One region of the Thermomonospora cellulosilytica genome, then DNA from elsewhere that is predicted to be linked to it. Evidence: riboswitches for the same ligand, from Rfam matches in the RefSeq annotation. Region 1 holds a riboswitch; the other holds the start of a gene.
What was found. Region 1 has a riboswitch for thiamine pyrophosphate ahead of HNR21_RS05935 (purine-cytosine permease family protein). Riboswitches for the same ligand answer to the same signal wherever they lie in the genome.

Region 1 (11,362 bases):
ACAGGGTGGGCCGGCCGCGGCGGGGCTCGGTCATCGCGCCCCCGTCGCTGACCGCGACCTCGATGGCGTCGCCGGTGCGGATCCAGCTCACCCGGACCTGGCCGGACGGCAGCGGCCTGGCGTGCCGGAGCGCGTTGCTGAGCAGCTCGCTGATGATCACCGCCGCGTCGTCCACCACCCCGGAACGCACTCCGGAGGCCAGCAGCTCGGAGCAGAGGCGCTTACGGGCGACCGCGACGCTCGACGGCGCGTGCGGCAGCAGTACGACGCTCGACGCCCTCACCTCCCCCGGTCCGGTGACGATCCGTCGGCCATGCTACGACCGAAATGCCCTGATGCGGACAGCTGGAAACACGCCCGAAATGCGGCCTCCGGGTCCACCCGCCCCTCCGCGCCGGTCCGCGCCCCGGCCCGGCGGCCGGACGGCGACCCGGCCCGAAAAGGCGCGAACACGCCCTCATCGGGACAACGAGCGATCGGCCCTCCCGTCACGGCCAATCACCCCCAGACCCGTGCCGATGACGAACGAATCCGCATCTTGACCTATCCACCTGTGAGCGGGATTACTCCTCTCATCGGCGTTTCGTCCGTCACATCACCGACATCGGGGATGAATCGCCTGATCAGCCCTTCGAAGCCCTGAAAGGCGATCACGACGGTCGGACGACCGCAGCGGAGCGAGGATCGTCCGAACCGTTACCTCGGGGGTCTGGGGGTCGTCCCCCAGCTCGGCAGGCCGGACGACCGCAGCGAAGTGAGGATCGTCCGAACCGTCACTCCGGGGGTCTGGGGGTCGTCCTCCAGGACGACGGGGATCAGTCCGCGGGGCGGAGGGTCAGGCGCATGGTGGTGCCGCCGCCGGGGCGGGAGTGCGCGGAGACGTCCCCCTGCTGGGCCTGGGCCAGCCGCTTCACGATGTACAGGCCCAGCCCGATGCCGCCGAAACGGCGGCGGTCCCCGGCGTCGCCCTGGACGAAGCGCTCGAAGATCCGCTCGTGGTCGCCGGGGGCGATGCCCACGCCCTCGTCGGAGACCGTCACGACCAGGTCCCCGCCCTCGGCCCAGGCCCGGACCGACACCGTGCCGCCGTCCGGGGAGTACTTGAAGGCGTTCTCCAGCAGTTGGCCCAGGATGATGTCGGTGGCCATCCAGTCCCCGCGCACCGGCGGCAGGTCGTCGGCCACCTCCAGCTCCACGGTGTGCAGCTCCGACAGCGAACGGAACCCGGCCACCGACGCCTCCAGCAGCCGGGCCAGGTCGAACTTCTCGATCGTGATCTTCAGCTCGCCCGCCCCGGCGCGCGAGCCCAGCAGCAGGTGCTCCACCAGCCGGCCCAGCGCGCGGGCGCGCTCGGCGATGGTCTCCACCGCCAGCCGCCGGTCGGCGTCCGAGAGCTTGTCCCACCGGTTGACCAGCGTGCTGGCGAACCCCTGCACCACCGTGATCGGGGTGCGCAGCTCGTGGCTGGTGGTCGCCAGGAACAGGTCCTTGGCCTCCTCCAGGTCCTTGGCCTCGGTGACGTCCCGGAAGTCCACCACCAGCTCGCCGGTCTCGGTGACCTCGGCGCACAGCACGTTCAGCCACACCCCGGACGGCAGCCGCTGGGTGAGCGTCTCGCCGGGCGCCGGGACCTCGAACGGGGGCGGCTTGCCGAGCGCGTCCGCGGCCGGGACGCCGGTGAGCCGGCGGGCGGCCGGGTTCCACTGGCGGACCAGGCCGCGGCGGTCCAGCACGGCGATGCCGTCCGCGCTGGAGTCGATCACCGCGCGCTCGTGGGCGCGCTGGCGGACGGCCTCGGCGTAGGCGACCGCGTTGCCGACCGCGACCCCGGCGTGCCCGGCCAGCAGCTCCAGCAGCTCCAGCTCGGCGTGCCCCACCTTGCGGCCGGAGAACAGCGCGTACAGCGCCCCGTACGGCTGGTTCTGCAGGTACGACAGGCCGAGCGCGATGGTGTGCAGGCCCGTCAGCTCCGACCAGATCAGGTCGCCCAGCCGGCGCTCCCCGGTGGCCAGCATCACCGTCTTGCCCGACCGCAGCAGCTCGCCGACCAGGCTGGGCCGCAGGTCGGCGACCGCGCCGCGCATGCGCTCGGGCAGGCCGTGCATGCTGACCAGCTCCAGCCGCTCCCCGTGGATCCGCACGAAGCCGCCTGCGTCGGCCCCGGTCAGCTCGATCAGCGCGGTGGTGATCCGGTCCAGCACGGTGCCCAGGTCCAGCTCGGCGTTCAGGTCGGCGACCACCTCGTTGAGCCGCCGCACCAGCCGGGCCCGTTCGGCCATGTGGTGCTGCGCCACGTCGGCGTCGTCGACCGGGTGGTAGACGCCGACCCAGCCGAGCAGCCCGCCGGACGGGTCGTGCAGGGCGCTGGTGTCGATCCGCACGTCGATCAGCCGCCCGTCGCGGCGGAACCGCCGGGTGGCGATGGAGATCTGCCCGCCCTGGCGGACCCGCTCCAGCACCGCGTTCTGCTCGGCCTGCAGCTCGTGCGGGATGATCGGCGGAACGCGGCCCAGCACCTCGCCGGCCGACCAGCCGAACATCCGCTCGGCCGCCGGGTTCCACAGCGACACCCGCATCTGCTCGTCCACCGCGACGATCGCGTCGGCCGCGCATTCGATGACCGCGCGGACGATCGCGTCCTGACCGCCCGGAGGGTCTGGAGGGGGAGCCACGCCTGTCATCGTGCCACCGGTCCACTCAGTGCGCCGGGCGAAGCCGGATGGAAGGTTCCCACGTCAACAGCCATGTCACCGCAGGATCACCACCCGATCGGCACGTTCGGCGGAACGCCGGGCACTCTACCGGGAGGTAACGGGCTCCGTGGCGGCGGCCCCGCCGGACGGCCGGATCCGGCCCGCCGCCAGCGCGGCCAGCCCGGCGGCCAGGAACGACAGCAGCGACGCGCTGGTCCACGGCTGCGGGGTGAAGCCCAGCAGCTCCCGCAGGTCCGTCCACAGCGCCGACCAGCCGCCCACCGAGCCCGGGTTGATCAGCTGGTACGTCACGAAGCCGATCGCCCAGGCCGCGATCATCCCCCACCGGGACGGGGCCGCCGCCGACAGGTTCCAGCCGCGCCGCCCCCGGCCGAGGAAGAAGTCCACCGCCAGCACGCCGAGCATCGGCACGAACACCGACCCGATCAGCGACAGGAAGCCCGCGTAGTCGCCCATGTCCAGCACCAGCGCCAGCCCGGTGATCAGCGCGCCCAGCGCCACGGCCAGCACCCGCCGGTCCGCCCTGGGCACGATGTTCTGGATCGACACGGCGGTGGAGTACACGTTGGCGAACGACTGGTCGGCCTCCCGCAGCACGAACACCGCGAAGAACCAGGCCCCCAGCGTCACCCCGAGGAACGGCGTGTAGACCTGTGCCGAGTCCCCCGCCACCAGGGCGAGCGCCAGCAGGCCGAGCACGTAGGCGATGATCTGCGTCGCCGCGTACGCGACCGTCGCCGCCCCGAACGCGCCGCGCGCGCTGCGGGCGTGCCGGGTGTAGTCGGCGGCCAGCGGCACCCAGGAGATCGACACCGCCAGCGCCGCGTCCGCCCCGGCCCAGAACAGGCTCCACGACTGCGTTCCGGACCCGGGGGCGGCGCCCAGGTCGGGCAGCGGCTCGCGCAGGAGCTGGAGGTAGAAGTACACCAGCGCGATCATCACGGCGGCGGTCACGTACCGGCGCAGCAGCCGCACCGACCCCAGCGGCCAGATCGCCAGCACCGTGGTCAGCACGCCCGCGGCCAGCACGTACGCCCAGCGCGGGACGCCGTCGTACAGCTGCCGCGCCGCGTCGGCGATCACGATCAGCTCGAACGTGCCCCAGCCGACGAGCTGCACGATGTTGAGCGCGGTCGGCACGTACGACAGCCGCGCCCCGAACAGCCCGCGCAGCAGCACCATCGCGGGCTGCCCGGTGCGGGCTCCGGGGACGGCGGCCAGGCCCAGCATCAGCCCGCCCAGCACGGTCCCGACGATCATCGCGACGATGCCCGCCGTGATCGGCAGTTGCGCGGCGCCGTTCTCGTCCGGTGCCAGCACGGTGTACGCGCCGGAGAAGGCGAACAGGCTGACGCCGAGGTTGGCCCAGAACGCGCTCTGGTCCCAGAAGCCCAGGACCCTGGGGGCCTCCTCGTCGAGGGTGTACGGGGCCTCGTCGCGAGGCGCGTCCTGCGTGGCGGCACGCACGACTGATTTCACGGCACGCTCCCTACGCCGGCATTACCCGGACAGGTTCCTGCGGTCGGCGACGCCGTCGTGTCGCCCTCTCAGCCCGGTCGGCCCGAGCTCCCGCGCGATGTCCACTTGTGGTCGGGAAGATCGTACATTGCCGGAATTCCAGGTCTGCGCCTGGCCGTCCGGTTTACGCTGCCCCCGTGACACGCACCCGCACCGGCCTGCTGGTGGCCGCCGCCCTGCTCGCCCTCACCGGCTGCGGTGAGGTCCGCCAGGCCGCCGAGGAGGGCTTCGAGCTCGGCAAGCGCGAGGGCATGATCGAGGTCGTCGGCGCCACCGCCATCGAGCAGGAGACGGGCGTCGCCGTCAACGGCGACCTGTCGTGCACCGTCCAGGGCTCCGACCCCGCCGCCACCCCGGTCACCTGCCGGGGCGCCGCCGCCGACGGCCGGGAGGTCACCCTCACCGGGACGATCACCTCCACCGCCCCCCTGAGCGAGTCCGACTGGGTGCGCGGCGACTTCGTCGTCCAGGCGGGCGGCGAGGAACTGTTCCGCGCCGACTGCCTGGGCAACTGCTAGGCCACGTAGGGCTCGTCGGAGGTCTCGGAGACCATCGGCAGGCCGGCGGCGGCCCACTGCTGCATCCCGCCGTCGACGTTGCGGGCGGTCCAGCCGGCGTTGTTGAGCGCCACCGTCACCTGGGCGGAACGGCCTCCCACCCGGCACACCACGTACACCTCGCGGTCCTGCGGGATCTCCGCCGCCCGGTCGTTCAGCTCGCTCATCGGGATGTGCACGGCGTCCGGCGCGTGCCCCGCGTCCCACTCGTCCTGCTCACGGACGTCCAGCAGGTACGCGCCCTGCGGCACCTCGGTCACGCCCACGGCCGGAACGTCCTGCCCGAAAAACATCACGCCCCCATGGAACCGTGTGACGCCCCCGCGCGTCGAATCCGCATGCGGTACCGGACGCCACTGACCACCGCGGCGGGCGTCGCCACGTTCGCCGCCATCGCACTGACCGGCTGCGGCGCAGAGGACCCCGCGGGCGCCCCGCCCGCGAGCGTGTCCCCGGCCCCGCGGACCGAACTGACCGTCGAGGTCCGTGACAAGCCCGGCATGCCGGCCGTCATGTGGACCCTCACCTGCGACCCCGCCGGCGGCACCCATCCGAGGCCGCAGGCAGCCTGCCAGGCGCTCGCGGCGGCGGACCGGCCGTTCGAGCCGGTCCCCGAGGACGCCGCCTGCACCCAGATCCACGGCGGCGACCAGACCGCCAGGGTCACCGGCACCTGGCGCGGCGACAGGGTCGACGCCCGCTTCACCCGCCTGAACGGCTGCGAGATCGCCCGCTGGCAGAAGGCCGCCCCCCTCCTCGCCCCCACAGGCTGATCCGCCCGTTCGACCCGGGCGCCCTCCCGCCGCGACCTACGATCGGACGGACGATCCGACCGCGACCCAGGAGCGCCCGGCATGACGATCTGGCATGAGCATCAGCACGAGCCGATCACATGGGAGGCGTACCTCGACATCGACGAGGAGACCCGCCGGGATCTGGAGCTCGTCGATGGATACGTCGTGCCTCGCGAGCAGCGCGGGCGTGACCACCAGAAGGTGGCCACCAGATTGTCGCTCGCCCTGGAACGTGAGGCCGTCGCGGAGATGCGCCGCACGGGCCGCGCGGAGTGCTACGAGACCAACACCGAGGTCGATGTGCTGCTCTGGGAGAGGCCTCCGACCGCCCGCAAGCCCGACGCGGTCCTTCATCGCTGTCTGCCGGAGTTCGAACAGCTCGCGGCCGAGCATTGCCTGATCGTCGTGGAAGTGCTCTCGACCTGGTCCGATCGGCGTGATCGCGTCTACAAGATGGCGGACTACGCCGACGCCGGCATCCCGCACTACTGGCTGGTCCAGTTCGACAAGGTCGGGGCCGTCGCCATCGAACGCTACGCCCTCACCGGCGGCAGAGGACCCTACACCCACATCGGGACGACCCATCGCGACATGGGGCCCGAGGCCGTGCACGTCACTTCCCCGTTCGGCATTCGCGTGCTGTGGGAGGACCTGGAAGTGGCCCCGAAGGTCTGAGACGCGCTCCGCGACGAGGACACCGGCGAGTCCCGGCCCCGGCGGTCACTTGAGGAGGCGGGACAGGCGGCGGTCGGCGAGGGGTTTGCCGCCGGTCTGGCAGGTGGGGCAGTACTGCAGGGAACTGTCGGCGAAGGAGACCTCGCGGACGGTGTCGCCGCAGACGGGGCACTTCTGCCCGGTGCGGCCGTGGACGCGCAGGCCGGTCTTCTTCTCGGCGCCGGCGGCCGGGCCCGGGGAGCGCTCGACGGCGTCGCGCAGGGTGGTGCCGATGGCCTCGTACAGGGCGCGGACCTCCTCGTCGGACAGGCTCGCGGCGATCTTGAACGGGGACATCCGGGCGGCGTGCAGCACCTCGTCGGAGTAGACGTTGCCGATCCCGGCGATCACCTTCTGGTCGCGGAGCAGCCCCTTGATCCGGGTGCGCCGCCCGCCGACGATCTCCCGGAACGCCTCCAGGGTGAACGCCTCGTCCAGGGGGTCGGGCCCCAGCGCGGCGATCCCGGGCACCTCGGCGGGATCCCGGACGACGTACACCGCCAGCCCCTTCTTGCTGCCGGCCTCGGTCAGGTCGAACCCCGAGCCGTCGTCCAGATGCACCCGCACGGCCAGCGGGTTCCTGCCCCCGGGCCGCACCGGCCGGGTGGGGACCTGCTCCTGCCAGCGCAGCCATCCCGACCGGGCCAGGTGCACGACGAGATGGATCCCGTCCACGTCCAGATCGAGGAACTTGCCGTGCCGCGTCACCCCGCCGACGCTCAGCCCCTGCAACGCGGTCACGGGCGGGTCGTAGGTCTTCAACGCGGAGACGGCGGCGACGTCGATCCGGGCGACGGCACGGCCGACCGCACGCTCGCGCAGGAACGAGGCCAGCGCCTCGACCTCGGGCAGCTCGGGCATGCCCCAGTATCCGCATGCGCCGCCCCGTCCTGTCCACACCCCTGTGGATCACTGTGGACACACCTGTGGATAACTCCGGGCGGCCTCTGCCGCCCCACTTTGTGCATATGCATACCTGTGCAAATCCCCTCATCCGGCATCCGTCTCCCGAAGCCGACATCCACAACTCCTGTGGATAACGGGCGCTCATCGCCGTGGCGCGCTTGACCGCCGCACCCCCGACGCGGCGGCGAGCGGGCCTTGGGGTGCGAACGACCTGCGTGAGGTCGCGGCGGGGCTTGCCCGCTGCCGTCGGAGGGGGCGGGGGATGTCCGGGTTGTTGCTCGAGGCGGGTTTCGGGCTGGTCGTCGGGTGGGGGCGATGGGTGGGGCTGAGGCCGGGCACAGCGTGTCGCGTTCCACGGTGTGGCAGGAGGGTCAGTTACCCCCTCCTGGTATCTGAGCACCTATGATGCAGGTCTCATAAACGGGTAGGGGGTAGGGGTTGCCGTTCGGCCGCGAGGGTGGCAACATCGGAGGCGTGATACCCCCCAGGGGTAATTGAGGAGGATTTCGGATGAGCACGAGCACCTACACCGTCGTCGGGATGACCTGCGGGCACTGCGTCGCCTCGGTCAAGGAGGAAGTGGGCGAGGTGCCGGGGGTGACCGGTGTGGAGGTCGACCTGGCGAGCGGGCGGATGACCGTGACGGGCGAGGGCGCCCTCGACGACTCCCGGATCCGGGCGGCCGTCGAGGAGGCCGGTTACCAGGTGAAGGGCTGATCGACGATGAACACCCCGACCAAGCTGGGAGCGTACGTTCTCGGCCTGGGCGTGGTCTTCGCCGGTGCGGCGGTGGTCGGTAACGTCGCCGGCCCCGCCGGGCCGGAGGAGACGGTCCGTGCGCAGGGGCACGGGGAGCATTCCGGTGCGGGTCACGGCGGCGGGGCTCACGCCGATGCGCCGCCGGTGCCGGGCGGGCTGCAGGTCTCGCAGGACGGGTACACGCTCGTTCCGCAGGCGACCACGGTCCAGGCCGGTGAGCGGGACGAGTTCCGGTTCACCGTGAACGGGCCGGACGGGCGGCCGGTCACCCGGTTCGCCACGATCCACGGCAAGCCGCTGCACCTGATCGCCGTCCGCCGCGACCTGCGGAACTACCAGCACCTGCATCCCCGGATGAACGCCTCGGGGGTATGGTCCGTTCCGCTGGAGCTGCCCGACCCGGGGACCTACCGGATCTTCACCGACTTCCAGCCGCAGGGGGCCGCCGAGCAGCTCACCCTCGGCACGGACGTCACCGCGCCCGGCGACCACCGGCCCGAGGACCTGCCGAAGGCGGAACAGACCGCCACGGTGGACGGTTATGAGGTCCGGCTGACCGGCACCCTCCTTCCCGGCCGCTCCAGCAGGCTGACCCTGTCGGTGAGCAGGGACGGCGAGCCGGTCACCGACCTGGAGCCCTACCTGGGCGCGTACGGTCACCTGGTGGCGCTGCGCAGCGGCGACCTGGCGTACCTGCACGTCCACCCGGACGGGGAACCCGGCGACGGCAGGACCAGGCCCGGCCCGGACATCACCTTCCACGCCGAGGTCCCCAGCTCCGGCGCGTACCGGCTCTACCTGGACTTCCAGCACGAGGGGAAGGTGCGCACCGCCGAGTTCACCGCCGTCGCGGGACAGGGCGTCACCGTCCCGTCCGCCGAGCCCGCCCCACCGGGCGACGGCCACGACCACACCCACTGAAACACCCCCGGCGGCCCCGTTCCAGAGGCCGGCGGCGCTGTGGAAGACCGTTCACCCAACCGACCCCGACGACAGGAGGGACGATGAGCACCGGCGATGCGACCGGGTCCATCGAGCTGGCGATCGGCGGGATGACCTGTGCCTCCTGCGCGGCCCGCATCGAGCGCAAGCTGAACAAGCTGGACGGCGTCACCGCGACGGTCAACTACGCCACCGAGAAGGCCACCGTCACCGTCTCGTCCGCGGACGTCACCGTCGAGGACCTGATCGGCACCGTCGAGAAGGCCGGGTACACCGCCGCGCTGCCGGAGCCCCCGGCGGCCGAGACCGAGACCGGTGCCGCGCCCGACGAGCTGGGCCCCCTGCGGCAGCGGCTGATCACCTCGGTCGTGCTGTCCGTGCCGATCATCGCGATGGCGATGATCCCGGCCCTGCAGTTCGACAACTGGCAGTGGCTGTCGCTGACCCTGGCCGCCCCGGTGGTGACGTACGGCGGATGGCCGTTCCACCGCGCCGCGTGGGTCAACCTGCGGCACGGCGCCGCCACCATGGACACGCTGGTCTCGCTGGGCACGCTGGCGGCGTTCGGCTGGTCGCTGTGGGCGCTGTTCTTCGGCGAGGCGGGGATGCCGGGGATGCGGCACGGGTTCGAGTTCTCGATGACCCGCGGCGACGGGTCGATGAACATCTACCTGGAGGCCGCCGCCGGGGTGACCATGTTCATCCTCGCCGGGCGGTACTTCGAGGCCCGCTCCAAGCGCCGCGCCGGGGCCGCCCTGCGGGCGCTGCTGGAACTGGGCGCCAAGGACGTCTCCGTGCTGCGGAACGGCCGTGAGGAGCGCATCCCCGTCGAACGGCTCGAGGTCGGCGACCTGTTCGTGGTCCGCCCCGGCGAGAAGATCGCCACCGACGGGGTGATCGAGGAGGGCTCGTCGGCCGTGGACGCCTCCATGCTGACCGGCGAGTCCGTGCCCGTCGAGGTCGGCCCCGGCGACACCGTCGCGGGCGCGACCGTGAACGCCGGCGGACGCCTGGTCGTGCGGGCCACCCGGGTCGGCTCCGACACCCAGCTCGCCCAGATGGCCCGCCTGGTGGAGGAGGCGCAGACCGGCAAGGCCCGGGTGCAGCGGCTGGCCGACCGGATCTCCGGGGTCTTCGTCCCGGTCGTGATCGCGCTGGCGGTGGCGACCCTGGGGTTCTGGCTGGGCAGCGGGGCGGGCGCGACCGCCGCGTTCACCGCCGCCGTGGCCGTGCTGATCATCGCCTGCCCGTGCGCGCTGGGCCTGGCCACCCCGACCGCGCTGATGGTCGGAACGGGCCGGGGCGCCCAGCTCGGCATCCTGATCAAGGGCCCGGAGGTGCTGGAGTCCACCCGCGCCGTCGACACCGTGGTGCTGGACAAGACCGGCACCGTCACCACCGGGAAGATGGCGCTGGTCGAGGTGATCACCGCCGACGGGGTGGCGGCCGACGAGGTGCTGCGCCTGGCGGGCGCGCTGGAGGACGCCTCCGAGCACCCCATCGCCCAGGCCATCGCCCGTGGCGCCCGCGACCGGGTGGGCGAACTGCCCGCCGTGGAGGACTTCGCCAACGTCGAGGGCTTGGGCGTGCAGGGGATCGTGGACGGCCACGGCGTGCTGGTGGGCCGCCCGCAGCTGCTGGCCGAGTGGTCGCAGCACCTGCCGCCCTCCCTGCGGGAGGCCCTGGAGGCGGCCCAGTCCACCGGGCGCACCGCCGTCGCGGTCGGCTGGGACGGGCAGGCCCGCGCGGTGATCACGGTCGCCGACCAGATCAAGCCGACCTCCGCCGAGGCCGTCGCCCGATTCCGTGAGCTGGGCCTGCACCCGGTGCTGCTGACCGGGGACAACGAGACGGTGGCGCGTACCGTGGCGGCCGAGGTCGGGATCGACGAGGTGATCGCCGAGGTCCTGCCCGCCGACAAGGTCGACGTGGTCAAGCGCCTGCAGGCCGAGGGCCGTACGGTCGCCATGGTCGGGGACGGGGTGAACGACGCCGCCGCCCTCGCCCAGGCCGACCTGGGGCTGGCCATGGGCACCGGCACCGACGTGGCCATCGAGGCGTCCGACCTGACCCTGGTGCGCGGCGACCTGCGCGCGGCGGCCGACGCGATCCGCCTGTCGCGGCGCACCCTGACCACCATCAAGGGCAACCTGTTCTGGGCGTTCGCCTACAACGTCGCCGCCCTCCCGCTGGCCGCCGCCGGCCTGCTCAACCCGATGATCGCGGGCGGGGCGATGGCGTTCTCCTCGGTGTTCGTGGTGGCCAACAGCCTCCGCCTGCGCCGCTTCAAGCCGCTGACCGCCGCCTCCCCGGAACACCCGGCCCCGGCCAAGGCCCCGGAGAAGGTCGCCGTCACCACACCCTGATCCCCGTTCCGCCGACCGACCGCCGCCGGGCCTCGCGCCCCGGCGGCGGTCTCGCGTTCCGTCCCATTGCGCATCAAGCCTTGGCGGCGTAC
Region 2 (11,362 bases), 3.6 Mb from region 1:
TGATGCGCATGCTCGGCCGGTGCACCAGAATCGGCGGCAGCGGGCTCTCGGTCTGCGCCAGGCGGAATATGTGCTTCTCGTCCTCGGCCGCTCTCGGGGATATGCCGGAGCGCAGCAGTTCTATGGGTACGCTCTGCGCCTCCGCGCCGGAGGCCCTGGATATCTTCGGCTGATCATCTCCATCCGGAGGGCATGCGGTTGCCTGCAAAAGTTTGTCCACGATGCCCCCTGCACCCTTGGAACGGTGTAAGGACTGTGCGCCAGTGGTCCCGCATGGAGCGAACATCGCAGGATGGCTGGCACTTGTCCAGAAAGATACCGGTTGGCCGGAATTTTGCAACGAGGCCCGTCCGTAGCACCTCGTGATGTCCGTATCGCCCACCGTGTTCCCTGCCTGCTCCTGGGGACGCCCGTCATCTGGACGGATCCTCCGGGCGGCGGCCGGCCGATGTAAACAGCACGCTAGGCAAGACTTTCCTAACTGCGGGAGTCAGCGGCCAGGCATGGTCGTGTCGTCTCCGGCGCCGGGGCTGGTCGGCGCGGTTCCGGAGGGCTCGCGCTGGGCGGTCCCGCGGAGGGGGACTCGCTGCGGAGACCGGGTTCCGGCCGGCCTGACGTGCACGACTCGGTCGTCCGTGACCGCCGCCGGATCCCGGGCGCCGGCGGCGCGTTGGAAGAAGCCCGCGGGATCTCCGGTGGGGCATGCTGGGAGCGTTCCGAGACAGGCGAGGTCCGGGCCGGCGGAAGGCCGATGCGCCCGGTCCCGGGGACACGTGTCGGATCGGCCTCGCTCGCCGGCATGCCGCTCGTCTCGGATCGGTGCAGGGGAGCCGCTGACCGGCGCGGGGAATGCGGCACCACCGGAATGCCGTACGAGGGCGCATCAGGGTGACCGGCGGGTCCACCAGTCCGGCCACCCTGATGAAGGCATCGGTGAGCTCGGCGTCGTGCGCGGCGGTGTGCCGGAGCCGGAAGAGACGGGCGTTCGCCATGCGGGCCGGTGCGCCCGCCACCGGAGCCGATTCCCTGAAATGCCGGGACCATGGAGCACAATGCGCGAAGCCGGCCGGGGCGATCTGATCGATACTGGCCTCGGCTGCACAAAGGCGGTGCGATCGGTGGGCGACCCCTTTCACGCCGCCCGGCCGATGATCCTTTTCCGGCGCCGTTCCCGGCCGCCGCGCGGTCCCAGGACCATGCGCTGGAAAAGGGATGACGCCGGCGGCCACTCCCGACCGTTGTGAACCCATCCGAGGAGCGAGAAGTGGCCGAACTGGACGTGTTCTCCGATCTGACCGCCGAAAGCCTGCAGATCGACGACCTGGTGTCCGGCCTGGACGAGCGCCAATGGAAACTGCCGACGCCCGCGCCCGGCTGGAGCATCGCCGACCAGGTCGCGCATCTGTCGTTCATCTTCCGGCTGGCCGGGATGGCGGCCGCCGAGCCGGAGGCGTTCAAGGCGATGGCCGCCGCCGCCAAGGCGGACTTCGACGGGGCGGTCAACGCCGCGCTGGCCCAGTACCGTGCCGAACCGGACGTCATGCTGGCCCGCTGGAAGGACGAGCGCGCGGCGGCGGTCGAGGCGCTCAGCTCGGTGCCCGCCGGGCAGACGGTGCCCTGGCTGGTCAATCCGCTCCCGCCGACCATCCTCGCCTGCGCGGGGATCATGGAGGTGTTCGCCCACGGCCAGGACATCGCCGACGCGCTGGGCGTCGAGATCGAGCGGACCGACAGGATCGGGCACCTGGTCGGCTTCGCGGTCCTGACCCGGGACTTCGGATACGAGGCGCGCGGCATGACCCCGCCCAGGACCCAGTTCCGGTTCGAGATCACGGCGCCGTCGGGCGCGGTCTGGGAGTTCGGCCCGGCCGATTCCCCGCAGCGCGTCACCGGTCCCGCCGTCGACTTCTGCCTCCTGGTGACCAGGCGCCGGCATCGCGACGACCTGGCGGTCACGGCGTCGGGGGAGGAGGCCGACCAGTGGCTGGACATCGCCCAGGCGTACCGCGGCCCGGCCGGTCCGGGCCGCAGGCCGGGGCAGTTCGACAAGCCCGTCGCCGCCGACGGCCGGGCCGGGTGAACACGGATCGCCATCCCGCGAGGGTGGCGATCCGGACCCGGGGGCGCCCCTGTTCCGGCGCCCGTGATCGCCGGGACCGGCACATCGCCGGGACCGGCGCGGGGGCTTCCCGCAGGCGTGCCGGGCGGCCGCTGCCGCCCGTCCTGCCGCCGGGACGCCCGACGGGCCCGGCGGGATCTCAGTTGGACAGATCCGGGCGCGGCGTGCCGGTGTCCGGCGTCGGCCCGATTCCGTTGATGCCGCGCATCACCTCGTTCATGTGCTCGGCCTTGACCAGTCCCGGCAGCAGCCACCGCCACATCTCCGCCAGGTGGGCGCGCACGTCGGCGTTCCCGGTCCTGTGCAGCACGGCCATGCGCTGCAGCCCGGCGAACGTGGCCACGATGAGTTCGGCCACGATCCGGGTGTCGACGTCCGGCCGCAGGTCGCCCTGCTCCCGCGCCTCCTGGAGCAGGGCGTCGATGACGTCGGCCTGCCCGCAGAACAGGTGCGGCGCCGAGGCGCCGATCAGGTCCCCCTCACACGCCAGCCGGGTGCTCGCGCGGGTCAGCACGTCGTCGTGAAAGATCGCGTGGGCGCGCCACAGCAGCTCCGGAAGCAGCCGGATCACACGCTGGTTATGTTGACGCAGCTCGTCCACCAGGGCGGGCCAGCGGCCGAGCTGCTCCTGGAGGATGGCGACTGCGAGGTTTTGCTTGCTCGGGAAATGGAAGTACACCGCGCCCTTGCTCACGTCGCGCCCGGTCACGATGTCCTGGAGGCTGGTGGCCTGGTATCCCTTGGCCTCGAACATCTCGGCGGCGGCCATCAGGATCGCCTGACGGGTCCGTTCGGCTCTCTTCTGCATCTCCTGTCCAAGTGTTCGATGGGAGCAGGGTTATAGCACCGGGCAACCGGTCGTGCAACTTCCAGTGGCGGCGCCGAGAAGGGGACCGGTACCGATACGCGTCTTCAGTGCGCGCCGGCCCCGCGGACGACACTCTCAAGGATGCCGGGGACGCCGGAAGAAGTGGACGATAACGGACAGGAATGAGATTCCTGACGGGTATCGCGCGCGATGAGTCGATGACGCCGATTCGCCTCATATGTTCCGTATATCCATGGGTTTCGCACGGCGAACGGGAGGTGTGCCGCCGATGGAATCGGCATCCGCGGAAGAGAAAGAAGCCGAGACAATGACACTCGAGGCATTCGCCGACACCATCGTTCCCGGTGAACGGCGTTCCCCCGACGACAGGGCGGTCGCGGGCGCCGCCGAGGGCCCCGGGGCGGTCGCGGCGGGCGCGGTCGAGCTGCTGCGGACGCCAGCGACCGGGATCCACACCGATCTGCCGGTGCTGGCGGACATGCTGAACGAGCATGCGCGCGCGTACGCGGACCAGCACGGGCTGACGCTGGACCCCGGCGTCCCCGCCTTCGTCGCGCTCGCGTTCGAGGACCGGACCGCCCTGGTCCGCTCCCTGGTGGCCCCCGGCCATCCGGAGAAGGACGCCTGGGTCCTTCTCGCCCTGTTCAGCAACATGGCCTTCGACACCGCCGCGCACATGCACACCCGGGACGCGTTGGCCGAGGGGCATCCCGGCCTGCTGGCCATGGGGCTGATGGAGCCCTCCCCCGACGGCCTGTGGCGCTTCCCCGCCTACTCCTACGGCCGCCGGCTGGCCGACGTCCATCCCGACACCACGCCTTCGGGGAGCCCGCGATGAGCAGTGTCGAACGCACCGACGTCCTGGTGGTGGGCAGCGGCTTCGGCGGCGCGATCGCCGCGTACCACCTCGCCGCGGGCGGCGCCCGCGTGGTGGTGCTCGAACGCGGCCCCTGGCTGGAGAGCAGGGAGTTCGAGCACGACTTCAAGCTCGGTTCGTCCTACACCCGGATCTTCGACTTCGTGGTGGGCGACGGCATGAGCGTGCTCGGCGGCAACTGCGTGGGCGGCGGCAGCGTCGTGTACTTCGCCGCGATGCCCCGCGCACCGCGCTTCGTCTTCGACCGCCAGGGCAGCATCGGCCGCCGGATCTGGCCGAAGGCGATCTCCCGGGACACGCTGGAGCCCTGGTACGACCGGGTGGCCGAGGCGCTGCCGGTCACCGGGCAGGACTGGAACGAGGTCACCTACGCCGGCGGGCTGTGGGCGGCGGCGTGCGCCCACGCGGGCCTGACCGCCAATCCGGTGCCGGTCGCCGTCGACAACGACAAGTGCACCAACTGCAACTGGATGATGGCCGGCTGCCGCTTCGACGCCAAGCGGTCGCTGCTGTTCAACTACCTTCCCGCGGCCCTGGCGCACGGCGCCGAGATCCGCCCGCTGCACGAGGTGCAGCGGCTGACCCGCACCGACGACGGCGGCTACCGGGTCCACTACAACGTCATCGACGACGAGGACTACCGCATCCACACGGCGAGCGGGACGATCGACGCCAAGATCGTCGTTCTCGCCGCGGGGGCCGGGGCCACCCCGGTGATCCTGCAGCGCTCCGAGGCCGACCTGGGGAAGATGCCCCACGCGGTGGGCCGGTACTTCTCCGGCAACGGCGAACGCCTCAACACGGCGGTCATCGACGAGGACCGGGTGCGCGAGGTGCTCGGGCTCTCCCGCGAGGGCGGCCTGGCCTATGCCGCCAACCAGATCGGCCGCGGCCCGGTCGTGGCGAACTGGGACCGGCTGGACGGAGACCTGCCCGAGTTCTCCCGCTTCTCGCTGGAGCAGCTGTACTTCCCGCCGGGCCTGGGCACGATCCTGGCCCAGGCGCCGGACGCCGAGGACGCCGGCGCCCCGACCTGGTTCGGGGTGCGGAAGAAGGAGATGCTGCGGCGCTGGCAGTCCTGGCTGACGATCTTCATCATGTCCGAGGACGACAACGAGGGGGTCTTCGGCCCGCCCCCGGCCACCGGCAACGCCATGCGCATCTCCCAGCAGATGCTCGGGCGCGGCAACCTCCGGTACAGCCCCACCCTGAACACGGCGCGAGGCTGGGCCGAGGCGGACGCCGCGGTGCGCGAGATCCTCGAGCGCGACGGGCTGGCCAAGGTGCGGCCGTGGACGAACGACCTGGTCGGCGCCTACACGGTGCATCCGCTCGCGTCCTGCCGGATCGGCGATGATCCGGCCACCTCGGCGCTGGACGACCGCCACGAGTTACGCGGCCATCCCGGCATCTTCGTCACCGACGGCTCCGCCGTGCCGACGGGCCTGACGGTCAACCCGGCGATGACCATCGCCGCGCTGGCCGAACGTGCCATGCCCGCCATCGTGCGGGCGGCGCAGGAGCGCGGCATACCGGTCAGGTACGGGGCGCCGGCGCCGGACGGCGCCACGAGCGCCCGCCGCGCGGTGGAGCCGCTGGTGCCCGGCGTGATCCGCGGATGACGGCCCGGCAATGAGCAGAATGCTGGCCCGGGCGGCCCGCAGAGGGGCACAGGTCCAGATCCGCCACGTCTCCGCGGTGCCGTACGGCGCCGCGGAGGGGCTGGCCGGCGCGGTCTACGCGCAGGTCGAGCAGGACTTCGGCATGCTCGCCCCACCGGTCGCGCTGCACGCCCCCGTGCCGGAGTCCCTCGCGGCCTGCTGGATGATGCTGCGGGAGACGCTCCTGGCCTCGGGCCGCGTGCCGCGTGCGGTCAAGGAGACGGCGGCGGCCGCCGTGTCGCTGGGCAACACCTGCCCTTACTGCGTCGAGGTGCACGGCACCGTGCTGCACGGCCTGGCCTCGGGGCGCGACGCCACCGCCGTCTCCCAGGGACGGCTCGCGTCGGTCGCCGATCCACGGCTGCGCGAGATCGCGGCCTGGGGGATGGGGGGACCGTCCGGAGGTCCCGCGGCACCGCCCGGAATGCTCCGCACGGACGCCGAGGCCGCCGAGCTGGTCGGGGTGGCGGTCACCTTCCATTACCTCAATCGCATGGTCAACGTGTTCCTGGGCGATTCGCCTCTCCCACCGGGCGTGCCGGCGGCGCTGCGAGGCGGCGCCAGGCGGCTGCTCGCCCGCGTGATGCGGGCCGGTGCCCGGGGCCGCCGCCCCGGGCGGTCGCTGGACCTGCTGCCCGACGCGGCACTGCCCGAGGACATGCGCTGGGCGGCCGGCAGCCCGCACGTGGCCGGCGCCTTCGCGCGCGCGGCCGCGGCCTTCGCCGAGGTCGGGCGGCGTTCGGTGCCGGAATCCGTCCGGGCCCTCCTGCCGGACCCGCCGGACGGCATGGCCGGGGAGAACGGCCCGGCCATGCCCAGCCGGGCCTGGGTGGAGCCGATGCTCGCCGGGCTGCCCGCCGCCGACGTGCCGGCCGGGCGGCTGGCGCTGCTCACCGCCCGGGCCTCCTACCAGGTCGACCGGACGGTCGTCGACGACTTCCGCCGTGCCCGGCCCGGCGACGCGGCGCTGATCGGCCTCACCTCATGGGCGAGCTTCCAGGCGGCCCGTGCCGAGGGGGGCCGCCTGTACGCCGGGCTGAAACGGGACCGTCCGGGATGACCGTCCGTGTCGTCCTGGTCGAACGTCTCCGGGGCCGTCAGCCGTCCGTGGGGGTCAGCGGGAGATAGACCCGCCCGCCGGAGGCGGTGAACTCCTCGGCCTTGGCCTTCATGCCTTCGGCGAGGGCCTCCTGCTCCGACAGCCCGCGCTCCTCGGCGAACCTCCGCACGTCCTGGGTGATCTTCATCGAGCAGAAGTGCGGGCCGCACATCGAGCAGAAGTGCGCGGTCTTGGCCGGGGCGGCCGGCAGCGTCTCGTCATGGAACGAGCGCGCGGTGTCGGGGTCCAGCGACAGGTTGAACTGGTCCTCCCAGCGGAACTCGAACCGCGCGTCCGACAGCGCGTCGTCCCACGCCTGCGCCCCCTTGTGCCCCTTGGCCAGGTCGGCGGCGTGGGCGGCGATCTTGTAGGCGATCACGCCGGCCTTGACGTCGTCCTTGTCCGGCAGCCCCAGGTGCTCCTTGGGGGTGACGTAGCACAGCATCGCGGTGCCGTACCAGCCGATCATGGCCGCGCCGATCGCCGAGGTGATGTGGTCGTAGCCGGGCGCGATGTCGGTGGTCAGCGGGCCGAGGGTGTAGAACGGCGCGTCGTCGCACCACTGCCGCTGCAGGTCCACGTTCTCCTTGATCTTGTGCATCGGGATGTGGCCGGGACCCTCGTTCATCACCTGGTTGTCGTACTCGGCCGCGATCCTCGTCAGCTCGCCCTGGGTGCGCAGCTCGGCGAACTGGGCCTCGTCGTTGGCGTCGGCGATCGAGCCGGGCCGCAGCCCGTCGCCCAGCGACCAGGTGATGTCGTAGGCGGCGAAGATCTCGCACAGCTCCCGGAAGTGGGTGTAGAGGAAGTTCTCCTCGTGGTGCGCCAGGCACCACGCCGCCATGATCGACCCGCCCCGCGAGACGATGCCGGTCTTGCGCCGAGCGGTCAGCGGGATGTACCGCAGCAGCACCCCGGCGTGCACCGTCATGTAGTCCACGCCCTGCTCGGCCTGCTCGATCACGGTGTCCCGGAAGACCTCCCAGGTCAGGTCGGCCGGGTTGCCGCCGACCTTCTCCAGCGCCTGGTACAGCGGCACCGTGCCCACCGGCACGGGGGAGTTGCGCAAGATCCACTCCCGGGTGGTGTGGATGTCCCGGCCGGTGGACAGGTCCATGATCGTGTCGGCGCCCCACCGGGTCGCCCAGGTCATCTTCTCCACCTCCTCCTCGATGGAGGAGGCCACCGCCGAGTTGCCGATGTTGGCGTTCACCTTCACCAGGAAGTTCCGGCCGATGATCATCGGCTCGATCTCCGGGTGGTTGACGTTGGCCGGCAGCACCGCCCGGCCCGCCGCCAGCTCGGCCCGCACGAACTCCGGCTCCACGCCCTCGCGCAGCGCCACGAACTCCATCTCCGGGGTGATCTCGCCGCGCCGCGCGTACGCCCGCTGCGTCACCGGCCCGCCGGTGGCGCGGCGCGGCCTGCGCGGGGGGCGGAAGGAAAGGGCGGCCCGGTCGCGATTGGTGGAGCGGCGGCCGTCGTCCTCGGGCCGCACCGGGCGGCCGTCGTACTCGGCGGTGTCGCCGCGTTCGGCGATCCACTTCGCCCGCAGGGCGGGCAGCCCGCGCCGCACGTCCACCTCGTAGGCGGGGTCGGTGTACGGGCCGGAGGTGTCGTACAGCACCACGGACTCGCCGGTGCTGAGCGGCACCTCCTTCATCGGCACCCGCAGGTCGGGGCGGGTGGGGCTGGTGAGGTAGGTCTTGCGGGCAGCGGACACTGCAGCTTCGGTCATGGCGACTCGACTACTCCCTACGCCGGCATTACCCGGTCAGGTTCCAGCGGTCTGCGGCCGTGTCAGCCGCACTCTCAGCCCGGTTCGCCGGGCTCCCGCGTCTTGCCGCCCAGACGTTAACCCGCGCCCGCCCCGTTGCCGCAAGCCCCGGTCATGAGGTAGAGCAGCGCCGCCACGGTGGACCCGGAGACGATCTCGCCCCGGGCGATCAGGGCGGGCACCGACTCCAGCGGCACCCAGGAGATCCGCTCGGCCTCCACGTCGGTCGGCTCGCCGGCGGGCACCGCGCCCTCGGCCCGGAAAATGTGATGAATCCCATCGGTGAGGCCGGGGGAGGGGCGGACGTCGAGCAGATGATGGAGCGGTCCCGGCCGCCAGCCGGTCTCCTCCTCCAGTTCCCGGGCGGCGGTGGCGGCCGGATCCTCGCCCGGCTCCACCCGGCCGCCGGGGATCTCCCAGCCCCAGCTGTCGGGGATGAACCGATGCCGCCAGATCAGCAGCGCGCGGCCCTCCCCGTCCACGGCCACCACCCCGGCGGACGGCCGTACGCGCACCAGATGATGATCGAATCGGCGTCCGTCCGGAAGTTCCACGTCGGCCAGTCGCAGATCCAGCCACGGACTGACGTAAATGGAGCGTTCTCCGTGCAGGGTCCAGCGCATGAGGTGGGACGCTACCCGAGCCCGGCCCGGCGCGGCGGGTAGGGTCGGGATCATCGGGACTGGAGGTGAGCTGGTGGAGGCACCGGTCGAGCCGGCCGGGCGGGCCGTGGACCGCGTGTGGACGGTGCCCAACGCGTTGAGCCTGGCCAGGCTGCTGGGCGTGCCGCTGTTCCTGTGGCTGGTGCTGGCCGGACACGACTGGTGGGCGCTGGCGCTGCTGGCCGCCGCCGGCCTGTCGGACTGGCTGGACGGCATGCTGGCGCGGACGCTCGGGCAGACCAGCCGGCTGGGCGTGCTGCTGGACCCGGCCGCCGACCGTCTCTACATCCTGGCCACCCTGGTCGGCCTGACGGCACGGGAGATCATCCCGCTGTGGCTGACCCTGTTGCTGGTGGGCCGGGAGGTCGCCATCACCCCCATCGTCCCGGTGCTGCGCAGGCTCGGTTACAACGGCACGCTGCCGGTGCACATGGTGGGCAAGGCGGGCACGCTGTGCCTGCTGTACGCCTTCCCGCTGCTCCTGCTGGGCGACCACTCCGGCGCGGTGGCGACCGGAGCGAGGATCATCGGCTGGTCCTTCGCCATCTGGGGAACGGCGCTGTACTGGTGGGCGGCCGTCCTCTATTGGGTCCAGGTGCGGCAGCTCCTGCTGGCCGACCGCACCGGCGTCCACGATCCGCCGCGCGGCGGCGGGACGGGGCTGGACCCCGGACCTCAGGCCGGCTGAGCGAAGGGAGCGCGACACTCCATGAAGGCCGTTGTGATGGCGGGCGGAGAGGGAACCCGGCTGCGCCCGATGACCGCCAACCAGCCCAAACCGCTACTGCCGGTCATCAACCGGCCGATCATGGAGCATGTGCTGCGGCTGCTGCGGCGGCACGGGCTCACCGAGACCGTGGTCACCGTGCAGTTCCTGGCCGCGCTGATCCGCAACTACTTCGGCGACGGCGAGGAGCTCGGCATGTCGCTGAGCTACGCCACCGAGGAGATCCCGCTCGGCACCGCCGGCAGCGTCAAGAACGCCCAGGAGGCGCTGCGCGACGACCGGTTCTGCGTGATCTCCGGGGACGCCCTGACCGACATCGACCTGACCGACATGGTGCGCTTCCACGAGCAGAACGGGGCGCTGGTCACCATCGGGCTCAAGCGGGTGCCCAACCCGCTGGAGTTCGGGATCATCATCGTCGACGAGGCCGGCCGCATCCAGCGGTTCCTGGAGAAGCCCACCTGGGGGCAGGTGTTCTCCGACACCGTCAACACCGGCATCTACGTGATGGAGCCCGAGGTCCTCGACCACGTCGCCGAGGGCGTCCCGGTGGACTGGTCCAGCGACGTGTTCCCCAAGCTGCTCGCCGAGGGCGCCCCGCTGTACGGGTACGTCGCCGACTGCTACTGGGAGGACGTCGGCACCCACGAGAGCTACCTCAAGGCCCAGGCCGACATGCTGTCCGGCAAGGTCGACGTGGAGATGGACGGCTTCGAGGTCTCGCCCGGCGTGTGGATCGCCGAGGGCGCCGAGGTCGACTCCGAGGCCGTCCTCAAGGGCCCGCTCTACATCGGCGACTACGCCAAGGTCGAGGCCGGGGTGGAACTGCGCGAGTTCACCGTGCTCGGCAGCAACGTGGTGGTCAAGGAGGGCGCGTTCCTGCACCGCGCGGTGGTGCACGACAACGTGTTCGTCGGCCCCTCCACCAACCTGCGCGGCTGCGTCATCGGCAAGAACACCGACGTGATGGCCGGCGCCCGGGTCGAGGAGGGCGCGGTCGTCGGCGACGAGTGCGTGATCGAGGCCGAGGCGTACGTCTCCAGCGCCGTCAAGGTCTACCCGTTCAAGACCATCGAGGCCGGCGCGGTGGTCAACACCAGCGTCATCTGGGAGTCGCGCGGCCAGCGCACCCTGTTCGGGCCGCGCGGGGTGTCCGGGCTGGTCAACGTGGAGATCACCCCGGAGCTGGCGGTCCGGCTGGCCAGCGCCTACGCCACCACCCTCAAGAAGGGCGCCACCGTCGTCACCGGCCGCGACGCCTCCCGCGCCGCCCGCACCCTCAAGCGCGCGATCATCAGCGCGCTCACCGCCAGCGCCATCGACGTCGCCGACCTGGAGGCCTGCCCGCTGCCGGTCACCCGGTTCGAGACCGCCCGCGAGGACGCCGGCGGCGGCATCTACATCCGCACCACCCCCGGCGACCCGCAGGGCGTGGACATCATCTTCCTGGACGCCGACGGCGCCGACCTGTCGCTGGCGGCGCAGCGCAAGCTGGAGCGGGTGTTCGGCCGGCAGGAGTTCCGCCGCGCCTTCCCCGGCGAGATCGCCCAGCTCAGCTATCCGGCCCGCACCCTGGAGACCTACACCCGCGACCTGCTCACCCGGGTCGAC

Region 2: another riboswitch for thiamine pyrophosphate. It lies ahead of thiC (phosphomethylpyrimidine synthase ThiC); the one in region 1 lies ahead of HNR21_RS05935 (purine-cytosine permease family protein).

Annotation. Positions count from the first base shown of each region.
Region 1 covers NZ_JACJII010000001.1:1,221,617-1,232,978, forward strand. Annotated here, with positions in the region: gene HNR21_RS05925 (ATP-binding protein) at 1-283, opposite strand, end outside; gene HNR21_RS05930 (PAS domain-containing sensor histidine kinase) at 816-2,681, opposite strand; gene HNR21_RS05935 (purine-cytosine permease family protein) at 2,799-4,193, opposite strand; TPP riboswitch at 4,184-4,297, opposite strand; gene HNR21_RS05940 (hypothetical protein) at 4,370-4,750, shown strand; gene HNR21_RS05945 (rhodanese-like domain-containing protein) at 4,747-5,082, opposite strand; gene HNR21_RS05950 (SSI family serine proteinase inhibitor) at 5,128-5,562, shown strand; gene HNR21_RS05955 (Uma2 family endonuclease) at 5,644-6,258, shown strand; gene HNR21_RS05960 (Fpg/Nei family DNA glycosylase) at 6,304-7,158, opposite strand; gene HNR21_RS05965 (heavy-metal-associated domain-containing protein) at 7,714-7,920, shown strand; gene HNR21_RS05970 (DUF8832 domain-containing protein) at 7,927-8,883, shown strand; gene HNR21_RS05975 (heavy metal translocating P-type ATPase) at 8,967-11,270, shown strand.
Region 2 covers NZ_JACJII010000001.1:4,796,758-4,808,119, forward strand. Annotated here, with positions in the region: gene HNR21_RS22435 (ParB/RepB/Spo0J family partition protein) at 1-286, opposite strand, end outside; gene HNR21_RS22440 (TIGR03084 family metal-binding protein) at 1,265-2,080, shown strand; gene HNR21_RS22445 (ScbR family autoregulator-binding transcription factor) at 2,259-2,927, opposite strand; gene HNR21_RS22450 (DUF5987 family protein) at 3,256-3,786, shown strand; gene HNR21_RS22455 (GMC family oxidoreductase N-terminal domain-containing protein) at 3,783-5,447, shown strand; gene HNR21_RS22460 (carboxymuconolactone decarboxylase family protein) at 5,458-6,546, shown strand; gene thiC (phosphomethylpyrimidine synthase ThiC) at 6,584-8,323, opposite strand; TPP riboswitch at 8,321-8,432, opposite strand; gene HNR21_RS22470 (NUDIX hydrolase) at 8,440-9,039, opposite strand; gene clsA (cardiolipin synthase ClsA) at 9,059-9,712, shown strand; gene HNR21_RS22480 (mannose-1-phosphate guanyltransferase) at 9,734-11,362, shown strand, end outside.